4 regions of the Vibrio sp. QJM3NY_35 genome follow, and region 3 is predicted to be linked to each of the others. Evidence: predicted binding sites of a transcription regulator. Region 3 holds the regulator's gene; each other region holds the start of a gene.
What was found. Region 3 encodes CRP, which controls carbon source genes, mostly activating them, when cyclic AMP is high. Its sites were predicted from a motif close to TGTGANNNNNNTCACA; they were not measured.

Region 1 (5,190 bases), on a different replicon from region 3:
TCAACTGCAGCAAGTTCTCCGCCGTGCTGATTGCTTCTTTACGGTTAGCAATGTTGAGCTTTTGATAAAGGTTACGGATGTGAGTTTTGATCGTGGTCCCCGCTACATCGAGCTCTTGAGCGATTTGCTCATTACTGAACCCAGAATAGATCAGACCAAGTACTTGCCATTCACGCTGGGTGAGTGGGCTAGTGCGCACAAGCTCAGGAATATTCGGGTGATTAACCAAGTTCTCAACAAAGTCTTCATCGAAGTGAACCGAGCGGCTGCGTTGGGTGGTTGAGATATCTTTCATGATCTGTTGAGCGCGATGGCGTTCTAAGTCACCTAAGCCTGGCTTGTTGCTCAATTTATCCAAGATATGCCCGATAGTTCCACCGTCGACTAAGAAGTTACCAACCATACCGGTTTGGTTGGTCATATGAAGCGCTTCTTCAAGTAGCACGCGTGCGCTGTCTTCATCGTTAATTTGTGTACGCAACACCGCTTCAACGATCAAGTTTCGGTTGGTGTCTGTAATCAGATGTGAACGCTGCGCTTCACTCTTAAGAAAAATCAGCGCTTCTTCCGCATCTTCATACTGCTCAAGGATGATGTGAGAACGTACGATGTTTCGCCATTGAAGCTGGCAGAAGTGGTTACTTGCCGATTCAGGTCGAACCGCCACGCTTAGCCAATCACGGATTGCCTCTTTATTGCCTTTTACTTGCCAGAATAGAATCAAAGAAAGAGAAGCATTTGCGGTCCAATCTACGTGGTAAGTTGATTGACGTAGCAGGTGTTGAATTTGGTCGATAAACTTCGACGCTTTATCAATCTCGCCACGGCTCAATGAAATTCGAGCCAGCATTGAGTAACTGTGCAGGTGTTTACTTGGTGAGTGGTGACCAAGGATATCTAAGCCTTTGTAGCAACATTCTTCCGCTTCATCTAGTCGGTTCCAACACCAGAAGATCTGAGCGCGAACACGTAGCAAAAATTCATGCAGAGGCACGTATTGAAGCTGATGCTCTTCAATCAATTTGAATGCACTGTCTTGTAGCTCAAATGCAGCTTGAACATAACCTTGAGCAATCAAGATTTCGCTTTGTTGCAGAATCGCCCACAGAGCCTGATGATAAACCTGATACTGACGTGCCAGTTTTTCTGTTTGTTGCATCATCGGTAGCGCACGACTGAGGTTACCCATTACGTGATTCACTTCGCCAACAACCGAGGTTGCGACAATACGGCTACGATAAACAGTGGTGTTCAGTTGGCTTAACGAAAGCTCAGCCAGTTCTAACGCTTTTTCAGGTTCATTGCTGTTGATGGCAACTTGGGCGCGCAAGGCGTTGTATTGCCCTTGCTGCTGAGTATCGAGTTCAATGTTTCGCGCTTGATATTGAGTCTCAGCTTCTTCCAGCAAAGTACCCACTTGGTCATAACGGTGCTGACTTTGTGCAAGCCAAGCGCGTAGCATCGAAAGCTTTGGCTCACTGTATAGTTGATCTGTGGTTAGCTGTTTGATCGCCATTTCTAATGACGAAAGCTCACCTTGGTTGAACATCGGCCAACCGTGCTCAGTCAGGATTTGAATGATCAGTTCTGGATCTTCAGCGCGCTGTGCGTGACGTAGTGCTTGGTGTGGTGTGTTTTGCTTGATCCACGCTTTTGCAGCACTTCGATGCAGTTCAGCTTCTTGCTGAGGAATTCGAGCTTGGCGCTCATGTGCGAGGAATTCACCAAACAAGTTATGGAAGCGATACCAGTTCTTTTCACCTTCAAGCGGGTAGATGAACAAACCAAAACGGTTGAGTGATTCGATCATACCTAACGCATCTTCACGCTGTGTAAGTGCACACACAAGCTCATCGTTGAAGTGATCAAGCACAGAACATTGCATCAAGAACTGTCGGGTTTCTTTGTCTAGCAGGTCGAATACTTCTTCAACCAAGTAGTCCCAAAGATGGGCGTGGTTAAAGTGAGAGAATGACTCTGCGGACTGTGCAAGAGTGCGTTTTTGGTGTTGTGCTTGTAGCGCGATAAGTTGTAGTGCAGAAGGCCAACCTTCTACATAACTACAAATGCTGTCTGCCGTGGTGTCATCAATGCCGTCGGCTACGCGTTGGTTGAAAAAGCGTGTGGTTTCTTCGGTATCAAACGCCAACGAGTCATTACCTAATTCGATCATTAAGTCACGAACGCGCAGGTTTGCTGTACCAAGTGGTGGCGTACCACGACTGGTGACAACCAACGTTAGGTTATCGGGCATGTGTTTGAGGAAGAAGCGCATGGCTTCGTGGATGTCGTCATTGTTGACCAAGTGATAGTCATCCAACACCAGAAAGCACTCGTGATGGAATTCCGACATCTCGGCAAATACTTCACTTAATAAAGAATGCAGCGATGAAAACTGTCGCTTTTCTGCCAGTTTTTGGGCATTCGGACAGGCATTTTGAGTCGCTTTATTAAGTGATTGAAGTAGGTAGTTGATAAAGCGGAAGGCATCATTGTCGCTATCATCAATGCTGTACCAACCCACATTAGGTTTATCTACCAACCATTGTGCAGCCATGGTGGTTTTGCCGTAGCCCGCTGGAGAGCGGAACAACACAAGCTTATAGCAATCTGCATTGTGAAGCAGATCGAGAACCCTAGGTCGTAGGATTGCATTATGTAAGCGGCCGGGACGAGTCAGTTTCGAAGGGATCCACATATCGAAGTTTTACACCTATTCCGTGGCTATGTTCTGAAATATCCCAATCTATCGTTGAGTGTACTCCAATGACATGAGCCTAATTACTTAAGTCTTTACTCATATTACGTGAAGCCAAACGTTACCGACTACGATCCTCCTCAGAAACCTTGCACTCCTGCATGTTTTTGGGTGTCTACGCCCTTTATTTGAGACTTTGCTCACGTTGCGGGTTGATTTGTGAATGTGACTTCGTTCATCCCTACACGGGAATCTATGCAAAAGATGAGAGTTGGAAATTATTTTCGTGATCTGAATATCAGATTTAACAATGACTTTAATCTGGTTAAATAAAAGTCACATCAATTGAAGTTAAGTTATCGAACGGGAGCTTGTGATCTTAGTCACTCCAAGTTTTTGTTCGCAGTCAGAACATGAGAGTCAGATCACTAACCCTAAGTCGGTACGCCCCCTACGCCCTCCCATCTACTCCTAGTCAGTTGCATTAGCGGGAGGATGTTTAGTTTGTGGTGACCATGCACGATATGTCACAGATGAATTAGAACTATTAAAAGCGAGATTTCTGAAATGAAACCAACTCAGCAAAAAACTTTCGATAAAGTGTCATTCCAAGAGAGTGTTAAGAAACATTTATCTGCAACCTACGCAACAACCGTTGAAACAGCAGACAGCCGTTCATGGTATCTAGCAATGGGTCGTGCTCTTGCAGAGCTAACGACTTTTGACCTGCTAGAAACTGAAAATGATGAAAAAATTAAGAACGCGAAGAGCGTTAACTACCTATCACTTGAGTTTTTGATTGGCCGTCTAACAGGTAACAACCTGATCAGCATGGGTCTTTACGAACAGATCACTCATGCAATGGAAGAGCTAGGTCAAAACCTAACTGACCTTTTAGAAGAAGAACGCGACCCATCACTAGGTAATGGTGGTCTTGGTCGTCTAGCTGCTTGTTTCATGGATTCTTGTGCCGCTCAAGAATACCCAACAGTAGGTTACGGTCTTCACTACGAGTACGGTCTATTCAAACAATCTTTCCAAGACGGTCGTCAACAAGAAGCACCTGACGCATGGCGTGGTGTTGAAGGTTACCCATGGGAAGTAGCTCGTCCAGAACTAGCACAACACATTGGTTTTTACGGTCATGTAGACGTTGAATTCATCGACGGTAAAGAAGTTCGTACTTGGGTTCCAGGTATGGAAGTAAAAGCAATGCCTTGGGATCTACCTATCGTAGGTTACGAGTCAAACACGGTTTACCCGCTGCGTCTTTGGGAATGTCAGGCAATCGCACCATTCTCACTAGCTAGCTTTAACAACGGTGATTACTTCGAAGCGCAACACTCGCTAATCGATGCAGGTAACATCACGAAAGTTCTTTACCCGAACGACAACCACGAGAAAGGTAAGACTCTGCGCCTAATGCAGCAGTACTTCCACTCAGCAGCGTCTGTTCGCGATATTCTACGTCGTCACGAAGCCGCTGGTTTCTCTCTAGAAGATCTGCCTAAGCAAGAAACGATTCAGCTTAACGATACGCACCCAACGATTGCGATTCCTGAGCTAATGCGCATCTTGATTGACGAGAAAGGTCTATCTTGGGACCAAGCATGGGAAATCAGTGCTCATACGTTCGCTTACACGAACCACACACTACTTCCTGAAGCACTAGAGACTTGGTCTGAATCACTGATCAACCGTCTTCTTCCACGTCACATGGAAATCATCTTTGAAATCAACCACCGCTTCATGCAAGAAGTTCGTAAAATGTGGCCTGGTGACGGTGAGAAGCAAGCGAAGCTTTCTATCATCCAAGAAGGTTTCCACCGCATGGTTCGCATGGCAAACCTATGTGTGATTGGTTCTTACAAAGTGAACGGTGTAGCTGCGCTTCACTCTCAACTGGTTAAGAAAGACTTGTTCCCTGAGTTCAACGAAATCTTCCCTGGCAAACTGACTAACGTAACGAACGGCATCACGCCCCGTCGTTGGTTGAAGTTCTGTAACCCAGGCCTATCTACGCTAATCACAGGTAAGATCGGTACTGAATGGCCAGCAAAACTTGAGCAGCTAGAAGGCATCGCTAAGTTTGCAACAGACGCGAAATTCCAAAAAGAATTCATGGCGGTTAAGAAAGAAAACAAACAGCGCCTTGCTGATTGGGTTCAAGAGAACATGGGTATCGAGCTAGATACTAACGCTATCTTTGACGTTCAAATCAAACGTCTGCACGAGTACAAGCGTCAGCACCTAGATTTGCTACACATTCTATCTTTGTACCACCGCATTCTTAACGAACCTGGTTTCGAGTGTGAGCCACGCGTATGTTTCTTCGCAGCGAAAGCAGCACCGGGTTACCACCTAGCGAAAGAGATCATCTTCGCGGTTAACAAGATTGCAGAGAAGATCAACAACGACCCGCGCATCGGTAACAAGCTTAAAGTGGTATTCATTCCTGACTACCGTGTAAGCATGGCTGAAATCATCATCCC
Region 2 (5,190 bases), 800 kb from region 3:
GTGACAGGCAAGATTCTCATACAGTTGGTTGACCCTGCTACATCCATAATGTCGCCTTGAGTGACGATCACTAGGTCACCAAACTTAAGGTGTCCTTTTTCTTTCAGGCAAGTGAGTGTAGATAGTGCGATGTCAAAGCTGTCTTCAGCTTCTGTCTCGAAGTAGATAGGTGTCACACCTCGGTATAAGGTACAGCGATTAAGCGTTCCTTCGTTACGAGACAGCGCGTAGATCGGCATGTCGGCACTTAGGCGAGACATCATCAGTGCAGTGCGGCCTGACTCGGTGAGAGTGACAACGCCTTTAATGCCTTCCATATGGTTCGCAGAGTAGATGGTCGCCATCGAAACGGTTTCTTCGGCAGTAACAAAGGTGCGGTCAATACGGTAATTGGATTGGTTATTAATGCCTGCCATTTTTTCCGCACCAATACAGACTTCAGCCATCGATTTTACGGTCTCGACTGGGTAGTCACCAGCTGCAGTTTCACCAGACAGCATCACAGCATCGGTGCCATCGAGTACGGCGTTGGCAACATCCATAACTTCGGCACGGGTTGGCATTGGCGCAGAAATCATTGATTCCATCATCTGAGTTGCGGTGATGACAGTTCGGTTAAGCGCTCTGGCACGGCGTATAAGCTGTTTTTGTACTCCGACTAACTCAGGATCGCCAATTTCCACTCCGAGGTCACCACGAGCCACCATGACCACATCTGAGGCCATTATGATGTCATCCATGTTCTCAACTGTAGCTACTGTCTCTGCTCGCTCCACTTTTGCGACGAGGTGAGCTTCTAAGCCGGCTTCTCGTGCAAGCTGACGAGCATAGTGCATGTCTTCACCATTACGAGGGAAAGACACCGCTAGGTAATCCACTTTGATTTGTGCGGCGGTGACGATGTCGCGCTTGTCTTTTTCTGTTAGCGCTTCTGCGGAAAGGCCACCACCTTTTTTGTTGATGCCTTTGTTATTTGAGAGTGGGCCGCCAATGATGACTTCGGTATGAACGCGACAGCCTTCTACTTTGGTTACTTTGAGTTGAACACGACCATCGTCAAGCAACAGGATATCGCCGGCGGATACGTCGTTAGGCAGTTCTTTGTAATCAAGGCCAACGGCTTCTTGATTGCCTTCACCTAAACCTAGGCTGCTGTCGAGAGTAAATAGGTCACCTACGGCAAGTTGAATTTTGCCATCTTTGAATGTCGACACACGAATCTTGGGACCTTGTAAGTCTCCGAGAATAGCGATTTGAGTGCCGAGCCTTTTTGCTATCGCTCGGACGTTTTCTGCGCGTTGTATATGGTCGTCGCTGGTGCCGTGAGAGAAGTTCATACGAACGATATTGGCACCGGCTTTGATTATCTCTTCAAGCACGTTACCTTTATCAGTAGAAGGGCCAAGCGTTGTGACGATTTTCGTTTTTCTTAATTCGGCTGTCATGAATACTCCTAGAGTGAGGCCAAGTAATCTTTTGAAAGACTGAATTAAGTATATGCATTAATTGATAATTTATTGGGAGCTAGGAGGATATTTCTTGATTTGCCTTTAATTATTGAATTCAGGGCTCAAACGCGATGTTTTATTCTGAAAATTAAGTCGCAAATTATCGATGTGGGTGTTAATTTTCCTCGAACTATTTGACTCGATACACAAAGATTCATGTATATACGTGATACTGGTCACGGCGATATACCAAGTGACTTCACAATTACTTCGCAAAGTAAAAAAATTACCTCGTTGATGATTTCTGGAGCGTAAAATGTACATGGCTCAACCGGGCCATATTGATCATATCAAACAGGTCAATGCTGGTCGTGTATATAAACTAATTGACCTTAAAGGTCCTATTTCTCGTATCGATCTGTCCAAGCAAAGTGAGTTGGCTCCGGCGAGTATTACTAAAATTACCCGTGAACTCATTGAAGCTCACCTTATTCACGAAACGACGGTTCAAGAAGCCACGACTCGTGGGCGTCCTGCTGTCGGTCTGCAAACCAATAACGAAGGTTGGCAGTTTTTGTCGATGCGTCTTGGTCGTGGATACTTGACGATCGCGCTCCATGAATTGGGCGGCGATGTACTTATCGATACCAAGATTGATATCCATGAACGTGATCAAGATGATGTGCTTGCGCGTCTTCTCCATGAAATCGATGAGTTCTTCCAAACCTATGCCGAGCAACTCGACAGGGTGACGAGTATCGCTATCACACTGCCAGGTCTGGTGAATTCAGAGCAAGGTATTGTGTTGCAGATGCCGCACTACAACGTTGAAAACTTAGCGTTGGGGCCGGAGATCTACAAAGAAACCGGTTTGCCAGTTTTTATTGCCAATGATACCCGAGCGTGGGCATTAGCAGAGAAGCTGTTTGGTAACTCACAAGACAACGACAACTCTGTTCTTATCTCGATTCACCACGGTTTAGGTGCCGGGATCATTCTTGATGGTCGCGTTCTGCAAGGACGTCACGGTAACATCGGTGAGTTGGGGCATATCCAGATCGATAAGGAAGGCAAGCTTTGCCACTGTGGAAATCGAGGCTGTTTAGAAACGGTGGCGAGTTCTCAGGCAATCCGTGAGCAAGTCAAAGAGCGACTGGCAAATGGTGAAGAATCAACGCTAACGGTGTTTGAAGATGTCACTATTGAGCAGATCTGTGCTGCGGCTGCTAATGGGGATCCGTTGGCTGTTGAAGTGATTGAACAGTTAGGTCGTTACTTAGGTTCTGCGATTGCGATTGTGATTAACCTATTCAACCCAGAGAAAATCTTGGTGGGTGGTGTTATCAATCAGGCGAAGAGCGTGTTATACCCGGCGATTCAAAAGTGTATCGAAGAGCAGAGTCTATCGGTTTACCATAAAGACTTAGAGCTGGTGGAATCTCGTTTTTATAAGCAGGCAACCATGCCAGGTGCTGCGCTCATCAAGCAGGCCTTATACGATGGCCAACTGTTAATGAAAGTTATTGAAGGTTAACCCCTTTTTCTCGTCTTGTAGCCTTACCCTGAACCTTTCCATGTACTTAAGCTTTGTATAACATCATTTGTTGTACTTAGTTTAAGCATTCTGTGCATTGGCGCTTTGCTTTAACCTATTGAAGTAGGCTATTGTAGCCACAGTTATTATTTGTCACTAAGGTGTTGTATGTCTGGCGTTTTAAATTCGGTTGATCAGAGAACCAAACTGGTCGGTGAAAACCGTCTGGAACTCTTGTTATTCAGCTTAAATAGTCGTCAACTATTTGCGATTAACGTATTTAAAGTGAAAGAAGTCCTCAAAGTGCCAGTACTCACTCGCTTACCGGGCTCTCATCATCATATTACGGGTGTTGCGTCTTTACGTGGTGAATCGGTGCCTGTTATCGATTTACGCAGTGCCATTGGCTTTCCACCATCTCGTGCGGAATCTCAAGAAAGTAACTTGATCATTACGGAATACAACCGAACCGTACAAGGTTTCTTGGTTGGGCAAGTTCGTAATATCGTGAACACGACATGGACAGAAATCCAACCGCCGCCAAAGACAACAGGTCGCGCAAATTACCTAACCGCTATCACGCATATTCAAGAAGAAGAGCAGCACAAGATCGTCGAGATCATCGATGTTGAGAAAGTGCTGGCTGAGATCATTGATTACGATGTCTCGATCTCTGAAGGCGTTTTAGATGAACAATTAGCTCAGGAGATGATAGGACGTAATGTGCTTATCGTTGATGACTCTTCAACAGCGCGTAACCAAATTAAAGGCACCTTGTCGCAGCTTGGTTTGAACATTATTGAGTGTTGTGATGGCTTAGAAGCACTGACCTTACTTAAGGGCTGGTGTGATGAAGGCAAAGACATCAATCAAGAAATATTGTTGATGATCACCGATGCTGAAATGCCTGAAATGGACGGCTACAAGCTGACACACGAAGTACGTACTGACCCTAGAATGCATGACCTGTTTATTACGCTAAACACTTCATTAAGTGGAAGTTTTAATGAAGCTATGGTTGAGAAAGTAGGGTGTAACCGCTTTATTTCTAAGTTCCAGCCAGACCTCTTGGTTGAAGTTACTCAAGAGCGAATGCGTCAGATTTTATAATTAATGCTGCTGTACGGTTTGTTTTGAGTGACCTTATAGAAAACGTTTGCTAACATTCACACAGCATATTTTTCTTAACGAAATATGCTCAACTACTAGCGTAACTTTTCACACACAATCTAAGGTAGTTCCTCTTAATGATATGGTTAACGTCTAAAGTCGTTATGACTTTGAGCTTATTACTGTATAGGGAATTTAAGAAAAGACGTACGGAAGCTGAAGTTGAGTCATAACTCAACAATTGGAATCGAAGGGAAGCGGATGCTTCCCTTTTTCGTTGCTCTTTCTCTCGTTTCTTTAGCCAATGATCGATTGAGAACTATCGGTACTTCGCTAATGAAAATCCCGAGATTTGGTTTTCAAGCCAACAATTTCATCGGTAATATCGATAAGTTTCCCCGCGATAACATGCACGACTTCTCCTTCTTTTTCTAATATCCCTTGTACTTTTAACGCCTTGGCTGTGAGATAAGCTTGCTGTTGAGCGCGCGCGGTTGCTCCCCATACCACGACATTAATATTACCAGTGCTATCTTCTAGCGTGACAAAGGTGACACCTGCCGCGGTTCCGGGAGATTGTTTGCCTGTGACTAATCCGACAACGGTGACCATAGATTTGTGTCTTTGCTGTATTAAATCTTTCATGTGTGTGAATCGACCTAATCGTCCTGCTTCTTCGAGCAAAGTGATGGGGTGCTTGTTCAATGAAATTCCGACACTGGTGAAGTCTTCGAGTAGATCTTGCATCTCATTGGGTTTGTGCAGTGTATGTTCGTCATGTCCTGCCTCAGCATCGTCATAGGCTTGGCTAAACAGAGGTAAATCAGACGCTGAGTCCATGATCGCCCAGCGAGTCTGGAAGCGGTCTCCAGAAACGTTATGTAGCGCATTAGCTGATGCCAGTAGCTCGATGTCTTTCTTATTCATCGATAACTGTTTCACCTGGCTAGGGTGGCGATAACCGGATTGAGGACGATTGGCGAGCACGCTTTGAATCCCATGCTCGCTGAATCCTTTGATTTGTCGCAGTCCTAAGCGAATCGCTAAACCATTCTGATGAGAGACAACCGTGTGGTCGTTTTGAGAAGCGTTCACGCA
Region 3 (5,190 bases):
CAGCAATCACCGCTCGCGTTTCAGTACTGTCGTTTATTAGGAGCAGAAAACCTCTACGACGCTTTTTCTGAACCAGCACCTCAGCCCTAGCTCATTCTCTTTCCTTTTTACTCAATCAAGATCCAAGCTTAACTGCGCCCTGTCTCTCTTCATGTGCATGCACTGACTAATATGCACAATGAAGTTTTTAAGGCACCTAACATTGATATTATTCAACTGGTTACCCATAGCCTGTTTTTGTATCTCGTACAAGTGAAAGCCTTGCGCTTATGCCGAGAATCAACCAAGCTCAAATAAAAACGTGGGCGTTTCACTGCAAGCTCAACACGTTATCAAAGCCCATCAAAGAAGCATGGATCGTTTTTATGACAATATTTACCGCAGCCGCTGGTCTCTCTAATCCGCACTTACAAACCTTAGTGCCACGGTTTATTAGAAAACAGGCGCTGTTTCATCCTCACTGGCAAACCTTAGAAACTCCCGATGGTGACTTTCTTGATCTTGCTTGGAGCGAATCACCCGACGGTGACAACCCAAGCAATGATGATCGAAGTAACAAGCCGATATTCGTTCTATTCCATGGTTTAGAAGGTAGCTTTGAGAGCCCTTACGCCAACGGACTGATGAATGCATTTGCTAAAGATGGTTGGTTATCGGTAATGATGCACTTCAGAGGCTGCAGCGGAAAACCCAATCGCCTGGCTCGCGCTTACCATTCAGGTGAGGTCGAAGATGCGCGCTTTTTCCTAAGACACCTACACGCGCAGTTTCCGAATAACCCTAAGGTTGCGGTTGGCATATCTTTAGGTGGAAACATGCTGGCGAACTATTTAGCTGAGTACGCAGACGACCCATTGCTGTCGGCGGCGACAATCGTATCTGCTCCATTTGACTTAGCGTGTTGCTCTAGTCGCATTGAGCGCGGTTTCTCCAAGCTTTATAAGAAGTACCTGCTCAACTCTCTAAAATCGAATGCGCTAAAAAAAGTTAACTTGCTACAGGAAAAACTTGGCATCACAGCTGAAGCCATCAAGAACATAACCAAACTGTATGAGTTTGATGAACGAATCACTGCGCCTCTGCACGGCTTCAAAAATGCCCAAGACTATTATGCGCAATGTTCTGCGCTGCCTAAGCTCAATAAGATTAAACTGCCGACGCAGATCATTCATGCCAAAGACGACCCTTTCATGACCGATGATGTGATCCCAAAATTCGTTCTGCCCGATAACATCGATTATCGACTGTTTCAAAAAGGCGGCCATGTTGGGTTTATTACTGGCAGCACACTCAAGCCAAGATTTTGGTTAGAAGAAGCCTTGCCTGCCTACTATGAAAGTATCCAAGATTCGGCATAATGACCGAGCCTTAGTAAATAGAAGCAAAACATTACTAAGCACACGCATTTCTACATCAATAAACCTATTTATGAACATAAAAGAGAGAAGTATTTATGATCATCCCATGGCAAGACATTGCACCAGAGACACTGGAAAACCTCATCAAAGAATTCGTGCTGCGTGAAGGCACAGACTACGGCGACGTAGAGGTTTCACTGCAAAACAAGATTGACCAAGTGAAACATCAATTAGCTTCAGGAGAAGTCAGCATCGTGTTTTCTGAACTCCATGAAACCGTTGATATTCAAGTCACAAAACGCTTCTAAGCTGCGCTCATAAAGGAGCCGTGTTATAGTGGTAAACGATTGCTAACAAGTAAGTTACTCAAAAGACAAGGGTTGTCATGTCCGCTAAACATCCAATTATTGCGGTGACGGGTTCATCTGGAGCCGGCACCACCACTACCTCAGAAGCCTTCCGTAAAATGTTCAATATGATGGACGTGAAGGCAGCTTGGGTTGAAGGGGATAGTTTCCATCGCTTCACACGTCCAGAGATGGATGTCGAGATCCGTAAAGCGCGCGAGCAAGGTAAGCACATCAGCTACTTTGGTCCTCAAGCCAACGACTTTGGTGCGCTAGAAGAGTTCTTCCGTAAATACGGTAACGAAGGTACAGGTAAAGTAAGAAGCTACCTGCACACCTTTGATGAAGCCGTGCCTTACAATCAAATGCCGGGCACCTTCACGCCATGGCAAGAGATCCCGGAAAATTCCGATGTGATGTTTTACGAAGGCTTGCACGGCGGTGTGGTTGATGGCGACATTAACGTTTCTCAACACGTCGATTTGCTGATCGGCATGGTGCCCATCGTCAACTTAGAGTGGATTCAAAAATTCGTTCGTGACACTCGCGATCGTGGTCACTCACGCGAAGCGGTAATGGACTCCATTGTTCGTTCAATGGATGATTACCTCAACTACATTACCCCGCAATTTTCGCGCACTCACATAAACTTTCAGCGTGTTCCAACCGTAGATACATCGAACCCACTTAACGCCAAAGGAATTCCAAGTTTAGACGAAAGCTTCGTAGTTATACGTTTGCGTGGCATCAAAAACGTCGATTTCCCCTACCTTCTGGCTATGATTGATGGCTCTTTTATGTCTCGCCATAACACGCTAGTGGTGCCAGGCGGCAAGATGAGTTTTGCTATGGAGCTCATTGTGAGGCCAATCCTGCAACAACTTATCGAAACCGGAAAAATAGGTTAACAAAACGACATTCTGGTTGATTACTTTTCATACCGTGATCATGTGCACAATTTTGCGTAAAAAATCGTAGCTTGGTCACGATTAAAATCAAGAAATAGTACCTGAAAAAGGATACTATTCTTAAACGAAACACAAGATAGCTTGCAGCGCTCAACGAGTGCTCTTATCCTACAAGTCAATCCAGGCTTAGCTAAAATACGGAAAGCGGCAAGCATACCCTGCAGAGGAAGTGAGATATTATGGTTCTAGGTAAACCTCAAACCGATCCAACATTAGAGTGGTTCCTTTCACACTGTCATATTCATAAGTACCCTTCAAAAAGTACTTTGATTCATGCTGGTGAAAAGGCAGAAACCTTGTACTACATCGTTAAAGGTTCTGTGGCAGTTCTTATCAAAGACGAAGAAGGTAAGGAAATGATTCTTTCTTACCTAAACCAAGGCGACTTCATCGGTGAGCTTGGCTTGTTCGAAGAAGACCAAGAGCGTACTGCTTGGGTTCGTGCTAAATCTCCTTGTGAAGTAGCTGAAATTTCTTTCAAGAAATTCCGTCAACTTATCCAAGTGAACCCAGATATCCTAATGCGTCTTTCAGCGCAAATGGCAAACCGTCTACAAGTAACTAGCCAAAAGGTTGGTGACTTAGCGTTCCTTGACGTAACAGGTCGTATCGCTCAAACGCTACTAAACCTAGCGAAACAGCCAGATGCAATGACTCACCCTGACGGCATGCAAATCAAGATCACTCGTCAAGAGATTGGCCAGATCGTTGGTTGTTCTCGTGAGACAGTTGGTCGTATCTTGAAGATGCTAGAAGAGCAGAACCTAATTTCTGCACACGGTAAAACTATCGTGGTATACGGCACTCGTTAATCTCGATTAACTGAGCCAAAAATTTGAAAGCCACCAAATGCGAGTTTGGTGGCTTTTTTGTTTTCTTAAGATCTATAGAGCAGATACGAGATGCGAATAGAACACCTACAGCTTCCAAGCACAAACTGTCTCGAAGCGAAGCGTACTCGCATCTATAGGACAAAATCCGTGCTCGTATCTTTCTTTAACCGTTGGTGCTCTCAAAGATTTTGTCAGCTGATGCTGCAACAAAACCTGTGTAAAGCTCACCGTTGACCATCGCATAACGCTTAGCGAACTCATAGAAGCCCCCAGGAATCATCTCATTGCCTTCAACAAATGAAACTGGGACTTTGTCTGCCATTGTTGATGATTGCTCTAATAAGACCTCTGGAGAGCCTTTAACCTGACCGCCAGATGCATTGATCGTGAAGCCTGACTCGCTCAGGTAGTCATTCACCGCCTGCACTTCATCAAATTCATTTAGCTGGTTCACACTCACCGTAAAGTGGTTTGCACCATATCCATGAGCCGCGAGCCAAGACGCGTATTCGCTCTCTTTTGCGAGCACTTGGAAGTCAGCGAAGCTCAAATCCCAAAGACGACCGCCAAACAAGAACTCATGGCCTTGAAGCTTACTTGCGTCCACTTGCTCAACCAACTTAGCAACGATCTGTTGCAAGTCACTTGAACACTCTTCTACCTTCAACTCACTAATGAACACTTTTGGTTGTTTTGGATCTGGGTGCTCGTAATGTTTAGCCACTAACTTCTTACTCTCAAACAAGTAGTCGCCACACGCCTGATAGCCTAATTCAAGGAAAGGCTTCGCTAATGTTTCAATACCCAAAGGAGCAACATTGAAAGTACGCAGTGCAATGTGATCATTAATCAGCGCTTCGTCTTCTTTCAGCAAGTGATGCACTTTCTCAGCCGATGGACAAAGCCTGTGAATGTAATCGTCCCAAAGTGATTTAAAGAGTAGATCGGGCGTCATGGTGACTCCTTGTCAGAGGTTCTAGCAAGCTAGTAATTTGGATTAGAGAGGGAGAGGCTGAGACACAGAGTCAGCAGCCATCAGCCTGTGACATACTTTTTCTATTATTATCTACCGCCCAATCTAGATGTCGGACGTGATGGAAAAGGGAAGCGATAACACCACTTCCCTATTTCAAACTTAACGCATGAGCCTAGGACTCATTAGCCTAAATTAAAGCTCAATACCCGGGCTAAACGTTGCCGGAAGTTGAGTTTCGCCACCTTCCATTGAAGCCATAGGATAAGCACAGTAGTCCGCTGCGTAGTAAGCACTTGGGCGTAGGTTGCCCGAAGCACCCGGGCCACCAAACGGTGCATCACCACTTGCGCCTGTTAGCTGACGGTTACGGTTAACAATACCCGCACGGATATGGTCCACGAAGTATTCCCATTCAGAATCATCTGTTGATACTAAGCCAGCAGATAAACCAAAACGAGTGTCGTTAGCTAACTCGACCGCTTGCTCTAGCGATTGGTAACGAACCACTTGCAGTAATGGACCGAAGTACTCTTCATCTGGCAGTTCTGCAATATTGGTTGCATCGATAATGCCCGGAGAAACAAACGCCGCTTCACCCGCTTTTGCTTCGACTAGACTTACACCGCCTAACGATTGCAGATTCGCTTGCGCGTCCAGAATGAACTTAGCCGCAGCTTCAGAGATCTGTGGCCCCATGAAGGGTGCTGG
Region 4 (5,190 bases), on a different replicon from region 3:
TTTTGCAGTTAAAAAATTAGTCGCTACAATCATTAATGAAGCGACTATATGATAAAGAATGTATAGCGCATCTTTTGATGATAAATAAGCAAGGAGTTCTTATGAATAAGACGTTAATCGCAGCTGCAGCATCAGTTTTCATTCTAGCCGGTTGTTCTTCAGAGCCAGAAGAAGCTGCAGTGTCAGAAATGGATCAACTAACTAACCAAGTGGCTCAACTTACAAGCGAAGTTGAAGCACTTAAGAGTGACAAAGCAGCCGCAGAAATGAAGGCTCAAGAAGCAGAAGCAGCCGCTATGGCAGCGAAAGAAGAAGCGGATCGTGCTAACGAACGCATCGATAACATCGCTGAGTCTTACACTAAGTAGTTTGAGATCTAATCGCGATTAAGCTGTAAATTAAATAAGTCGCAAAAAGCAGTATATAGACAGCACCACTTCTTATCGGATGTGGTGCTTTTTTTTGGGCGATACCAATTCGAGTAGAAGGTATTGATTCGAGTAGAGAAAAGATAAAACGCCCCTTGTTACAGAAGAGGCAGTCGAATTAAAACTCAATCACAGGTGGTGCTATCTCTACAGGTACGCCGTTTTGAGCAAAGATAACCGCTTTCGCCTTTGAATTTGGCAGTTCTGCGTCTTCAAGCCACCATTTTAGTTCCACAGGGATCTGTAATGATTTCTTTGAACCATCACTTCGAGTTAATGGCTCGTGCGCTTCAACAAACACACTTCTATCAGGCTCTAATGACACCTTAATCGGCTCATTGATAATGGTGACCTGTTCACCACGGTTCACTTGCTCAAATAGCCACTCAATATCTTTAGGTTCCATTCGGATACAACCAGAGCTAACTCGTAAACCTATTCCGAAGTCTTTGTTAGTACCATGGATCAAATAGTCGCCAGCGCCATAAGCAAGTCTCAAAGCATACTCACCCAATGGGTTTTCTGGCCCGGCGGGAACTACTCTCGGTAATTCAATGCCCTTTTCAAGATACTCTTTGCGGATTGAATTGGGTGGAGTCCATGTTGGATTCGGTCTTTTTTGACTTATCTTGGTGATCATCTCGGGGGTATCGCGCCCCACTCGACCGATACCTACAGGGAATACATGCACCCGATTTTTATCGGGCTCAAAGTAGTACAATCTCAACTCAGCAAGGTTGATGACAATCCCCTTTCTTGGGGTATCAGGCAGAATCAGACGACTTGGAATGCTCAACACATAACCTTCCGCGGGAAGAAAAGGATCCACTCCTTTGTTGGCTGCCATTAAAGAGAGGAAACCAATATCGTATTGCTTGGCAATGATGGCCAAGGTTTCGCCCGCCACCACTTCATGCTGCTGTATTCTGCCAACAATACGGCTTTCTGTTGGTGGCAATTCAAAGGTTGCAGCAGACACCCACGATGAAGCTATTCCACTGGCAAGCAAAGTAGTTCTTACAACAAGCGATGCTGCCCTGTGTAGTCGGGTTTTCATTGACTGCAAAGGCGTCGAGTTAGCGCAATACGACATACAAATCCTTGGTTTGTCTTTTATCAAAGTTTAGATTATCGCTGATCAAACGTCTCTACAACGTATTGTTGTCTCGAAACTGATAGGCAACAAGTTTATATGTGGGCCTTTTCCTCTCATTGGCTTGCAATTTACCCATACAAAATCGATTGCCTTTACGCTTTCAACATATTTGGTTATCAATATTAATAAAACTATAATGACAGACCTATTTTGTGACTAAAGTCTCATGGAGCCACGTTCTAACTCGCTAATATTGCCTCAACAAAACGAATTCAATTCAACAGAATCGGTAATTGATTAAATCCTGTTCCTATAATTACCGTTTAAACTTTGGAGAACGACCATGGCTACACCTCATATTAATGCTCAAGCTGGTGATTTCGCAGAAACAGTACTTATGCCGGGCGACCCGCTTCGCGCAAAATACATTGCAGAAACATTCCTTGATGACGTGAAGCAAGTTTGTGACGTTCGCAACATGTTTGGCTACACAGGCACTTACAAAGGTAAGAAAGTTTCTGTAATGGGCCACGGTATGGGTATCCCATCATGCTGCATCTACGTACACGAGCTAATCGCTGAGTTCGGCGTGAAAAACGTTATTCGTGTAGGTAGCTGTGGCGCAGTACGTGACGACGTTAAACTAATGGACGTTGTTATCGGTATGGGCGCATCTACTGACTCAAAAGTAAACCGTATTCGTTTCAACAACCACGACTTCGCTGCTATCGCTGATTTCGGTCTTCTAGAAGAAGCAGTAAACCAAGCTCGTGCACAAGAAGTTCCAGTTAAAGTTGGTAACGTATTCTCTGCAGACCTTTTCTACACTCCAGAAGCTGACCTTTTCGAAAAAATGGAAAAGCTAGGCATCCTAGGTGTTGATATGGAAGCGGCTGGTATCTACGGCGTTGCTGCAGACCTTGGTGCTAAAGCACTAACTATCCTAACAGTATCTGACCACATCATCCGTGGTGAAAAACTAAGTTCTGAAGAGCGTCAAAAATCTTTCAACGACATGATGAAAGTTGCTCTAGAGACAGCAATCAACATCTAACGATTTGATCAAAGATACATTGAAAAGCGTTACCCCGCAGCCAGGCTCGCTTGGCTGCTCAAATAATCCCGAGGGGGAGATCGTGTCTAACGACAAGCTGCCAAAAGATGCGGATGGTTTGCAACTCAACTTTTGTAAAACATTGGCGTGTGACAACTTTGGCTTGAGCGATGCAAAACGGTATGTTTTGCAACACGCGAACCCTAAGCGTCCAGCGATGGTTTGTCGTGAATGTGGAGCTTTCCCCCCCTTACTTAACAACCGTGAAGTGTTAAGCGAACTTCATCGCCTAAGACAACTTCACAGCGATGGGCTCCCTGCTTGTCGTAATGATGATTGCGATAATTTCGGCTTATCGGTTCATACCCATAAACATCTTTATCATGCCTTCGGCTACAGTGGTGACAGGCAGCGTTATCGATGCAAAGACTGCCAATCAACCTTCGTTGATAAATGGTCTGGATCCAACAAAAAACTCCAATTTCAAGAGAACCTCATGGGCTTACTGTTCATGGGCTATTCCGTACGTGAAATCTGCCGAAAATTAGAGATCAACCCAAAGACTTTCTATGATCATGTTGACCATATCGCGAGCCGTTGTCGTCGTAAATTAGCGATGATCGATGCACGATGGGTTAACCATGCGAAAGATTACGAATTCGCCTCTCACTACCAGCGTCTGCAACCACAAAGTAACAACGGTGTGGTGTGGATAGCGACGGGCGAGGCGCATTCTGGCTATATCCTTTGCCAACACGTTAACTACTCTCAAAATGAAGAACCATCGGGGAACGTCGACCACAACCCTTATGATGATGTTGCGCGCTTTGTATCCAAGGAGCACTCTTCAGAAGCGAACCTCGAACTGCCTCAGCCCTCTAACAAACTAAAAGAGCGCATTGAACAGCAGTACCAAGTGATTCTTGCGAGAGGTAACGTTGAGGACCCTATGGGTAACCTCACCACATTTAGCTACCCTTCAAAGGGTGCACTCATTCGACCGCCTTATACCTCTTATGCTCACTTCTTACATGTGTTGGATATGTGCAACGAAGATAAGCATGTCGCCATCTATATGCCACAAGATCCATTACTAAGATCTGCCGCTTTAAGCGTATGTCTGCCGCGCATTCAGAGTCAAAATATTGACCTTATGTATGTAGAGGAAGATTCAGGCTGGCAAGACGATCAAAGTTTTGAAAAGATCGACATCGTTCATATGAGTTGGTGGCGAGATCGCTGGGCTATTGCGAATCAAGGTGAAAACCAGAAAGGTATCTGCTACCTAACCGGTAACAATCCAGAACCAAAACAGTGGTTTAACACGGCCTCAATTCAACAAACTAAGTTCTATCAACAACGCTTTCAGCTGTTATTTGATAGCTTTATTAATGAGCCCAGACGTAAGCTTCGTCCTGGGGGCATTCTTCCATTGCTCGACATATTTAGAGCTTGGCACAATCTGTGCTACCAAGATAAACAAGGGCTCACGGCAGCACAACGCTTAGGCGTAGCAGAGCTGCCATTAACTCTAAAGCAACTACTTTCATAGCAACAAAGCCTATAGGTAATTATTCGGGAACTCATTGATTTTAAAGCGACAACATGAGGTAACACCCATAATTAGAAAAGATCGATGTTCCTTTGACGCTCTACGAAAGATAATTGGTGCTTATCTCAAATTACACTCTTATAATGATTGTGTTATCAATATGTTCGATAATCATGGATGTAAGTCTTGGACAAAAATCAGTACCTTCTTGAAACAGAATTAGAAAAACTCAAAACTCGTGTCGACTCTGAGCCATCGGTGATCCTAGAGATTGCCCAACAGTGCCTAGTCCGATCAGAGCAAGTTCTGTTTGAAGAGGGTGCCATCCAGTCATTAATGTTAATGGCAAGATGTAGCTGGAACCTGATGGATTACCAAAAAGGTTTAAAATACATCAAGGAAGCCTACAAGCGCCAAAGCCGATTAGATACCGACCTTTTTCTCCCTGAAATCCTCCATTTACATGCGCTCCAGTTCTGGGGACAAGCCAAGTATTACTCCGCCCAACAGTTTTGGATCAATGCCTTAGAGCAGTCCGCATTGGTTGATGAAGTCGAAATTCAAATTGAATGCCTCATTGGCCTTGGCAATATTTGGCGAATGACCCACGAATATAAACTTGCACGTTCTACCCACCAGCTTGCCGTTAAAGTGGCTAACAACAGCCGCATTGGTTGGTTAGAGGGTAAAGCCAGAATACTGCTTGCGTGGGATTACTACCTGCTCAACAACTATGTTGAAATGCTGTCGGTATTGGACGGTGCAGAAGAAGCATTAAAAGACCATAAAGATAACACTTGGCATGCAGAGGTGTGGGACTTTCGAGGCCTTGCCCTACTTGGTCTTGAACGCTTAGATGACGCGGAGCGCGCCACGGCCAAAGCGCACAATCTGGCAGTTGAACACAACCTAGTTTGGATGAAGGCGCACTCATACATCAGCCGAGCTAGATTGGAGCTCCTGAGAAAAAGACCAGAACAAGCGGCGGAATTACTGAGGCTCGCAGAACAATCCGCAAACGAGTTCGATAATGGCGAGTTGCTGAGCCAAATCTGTTACC

Region 1: a site for CRP is predicted at 3,071-3,086, ahead of AC3CH3_RS19925 (glycogen/starch/alpha-glucan phosphorylase). Genes of this name have one in related genera too.
Region 2: a site for CRP is predicted at 1,674-1,689, ahead of mlc (sugar metabolism global transcriptional regulator Mlc). Genes of this name have one in related genera too.
Region 4: a site for CRP is predicted at 1,736-1,751, ahead of deoD (purine-nucleoside phosphorylase). Genes of this name have one in related genera too.

What each region holds. Positions count from the first base shown of each region.
Region 1 is NZ_CM173508.1:1,004,718-1,009,907, forward strand. It holds gene malT (HTH-type transcriptional regulator MalT) at 1-2,698, opposite strand, end outside; gene AC3CH3_RS19925 (glycogen/starch/alpha-glucan phosphorylase) at 3,266-5,190, shown strand, end outside.
Region 2 is NZ_CM173507.1:2,279,083-2,284,272, reverse strand. It holds gene pyk (pyruvate kinase) at 1-1,445, opposite strand, end outside; gene mlc (sugar metabolism global transcriptional regulator Mlc) at 1,765-2,982, shown strand; gene AC3CH3_RS10175 (chemotaxis protein CheV) at 3,151-4,092, shown strand; gene AC3CH3_RS10170 (error-prone DNA polymerase) at 4,426-5,190, opposite strand, start outside.
Region 3 is NZ_CM173507.1:3,077,228-3,082,417, forward strand. It holds gene AC3CH3_RS14000 (TIGR02444 family protein) at 1-90, shown strand, start outside; gene AC3CH3_RS14005 (hydrolase) at 366-1,358, shown strand; gene AC3CH3_RS14010 (YheU family protein) at 1,454-1,666, shown strand; gene AC3CH3_RS14015 (phosphoribulokinase) at 1,744-2,613, shown strand; gene crp (cAMP-activated global transcriptional regulator CRP) at 2,853-3,485, shown strand; gene AC3CH3_RS14025 (2-oxoadipate dioxygenase/decarboxylase family protein) at 3,670-4,461, opposite strand; gene astD (succinylglutamate-semialdehyde dehydrogenase) at 4,675-5,190, opposite strand, start outside.
Region 4 is NZ_CM173508.1:1,024,240-1,029,429, reverse strand. It holds gene AC3CH3_RS20000 (Lpp/OprI family alanine-zipper lipoprotein) at 102-368, shown strand; gene AC3CH3_RS19995 (L,D-transpeptidase family protein) at 547-1,521, opposite strand; gene deoD (purine-nucleoside phosphorylase) at 1,868-2,578, shown strand; gene AC3CH3_RS19985 (transposase) at 2,661-4,130, shown strand; gene AC3CH3_RS19980 (hypothetical protein) at 4,317-5,190, shown strand, end outside.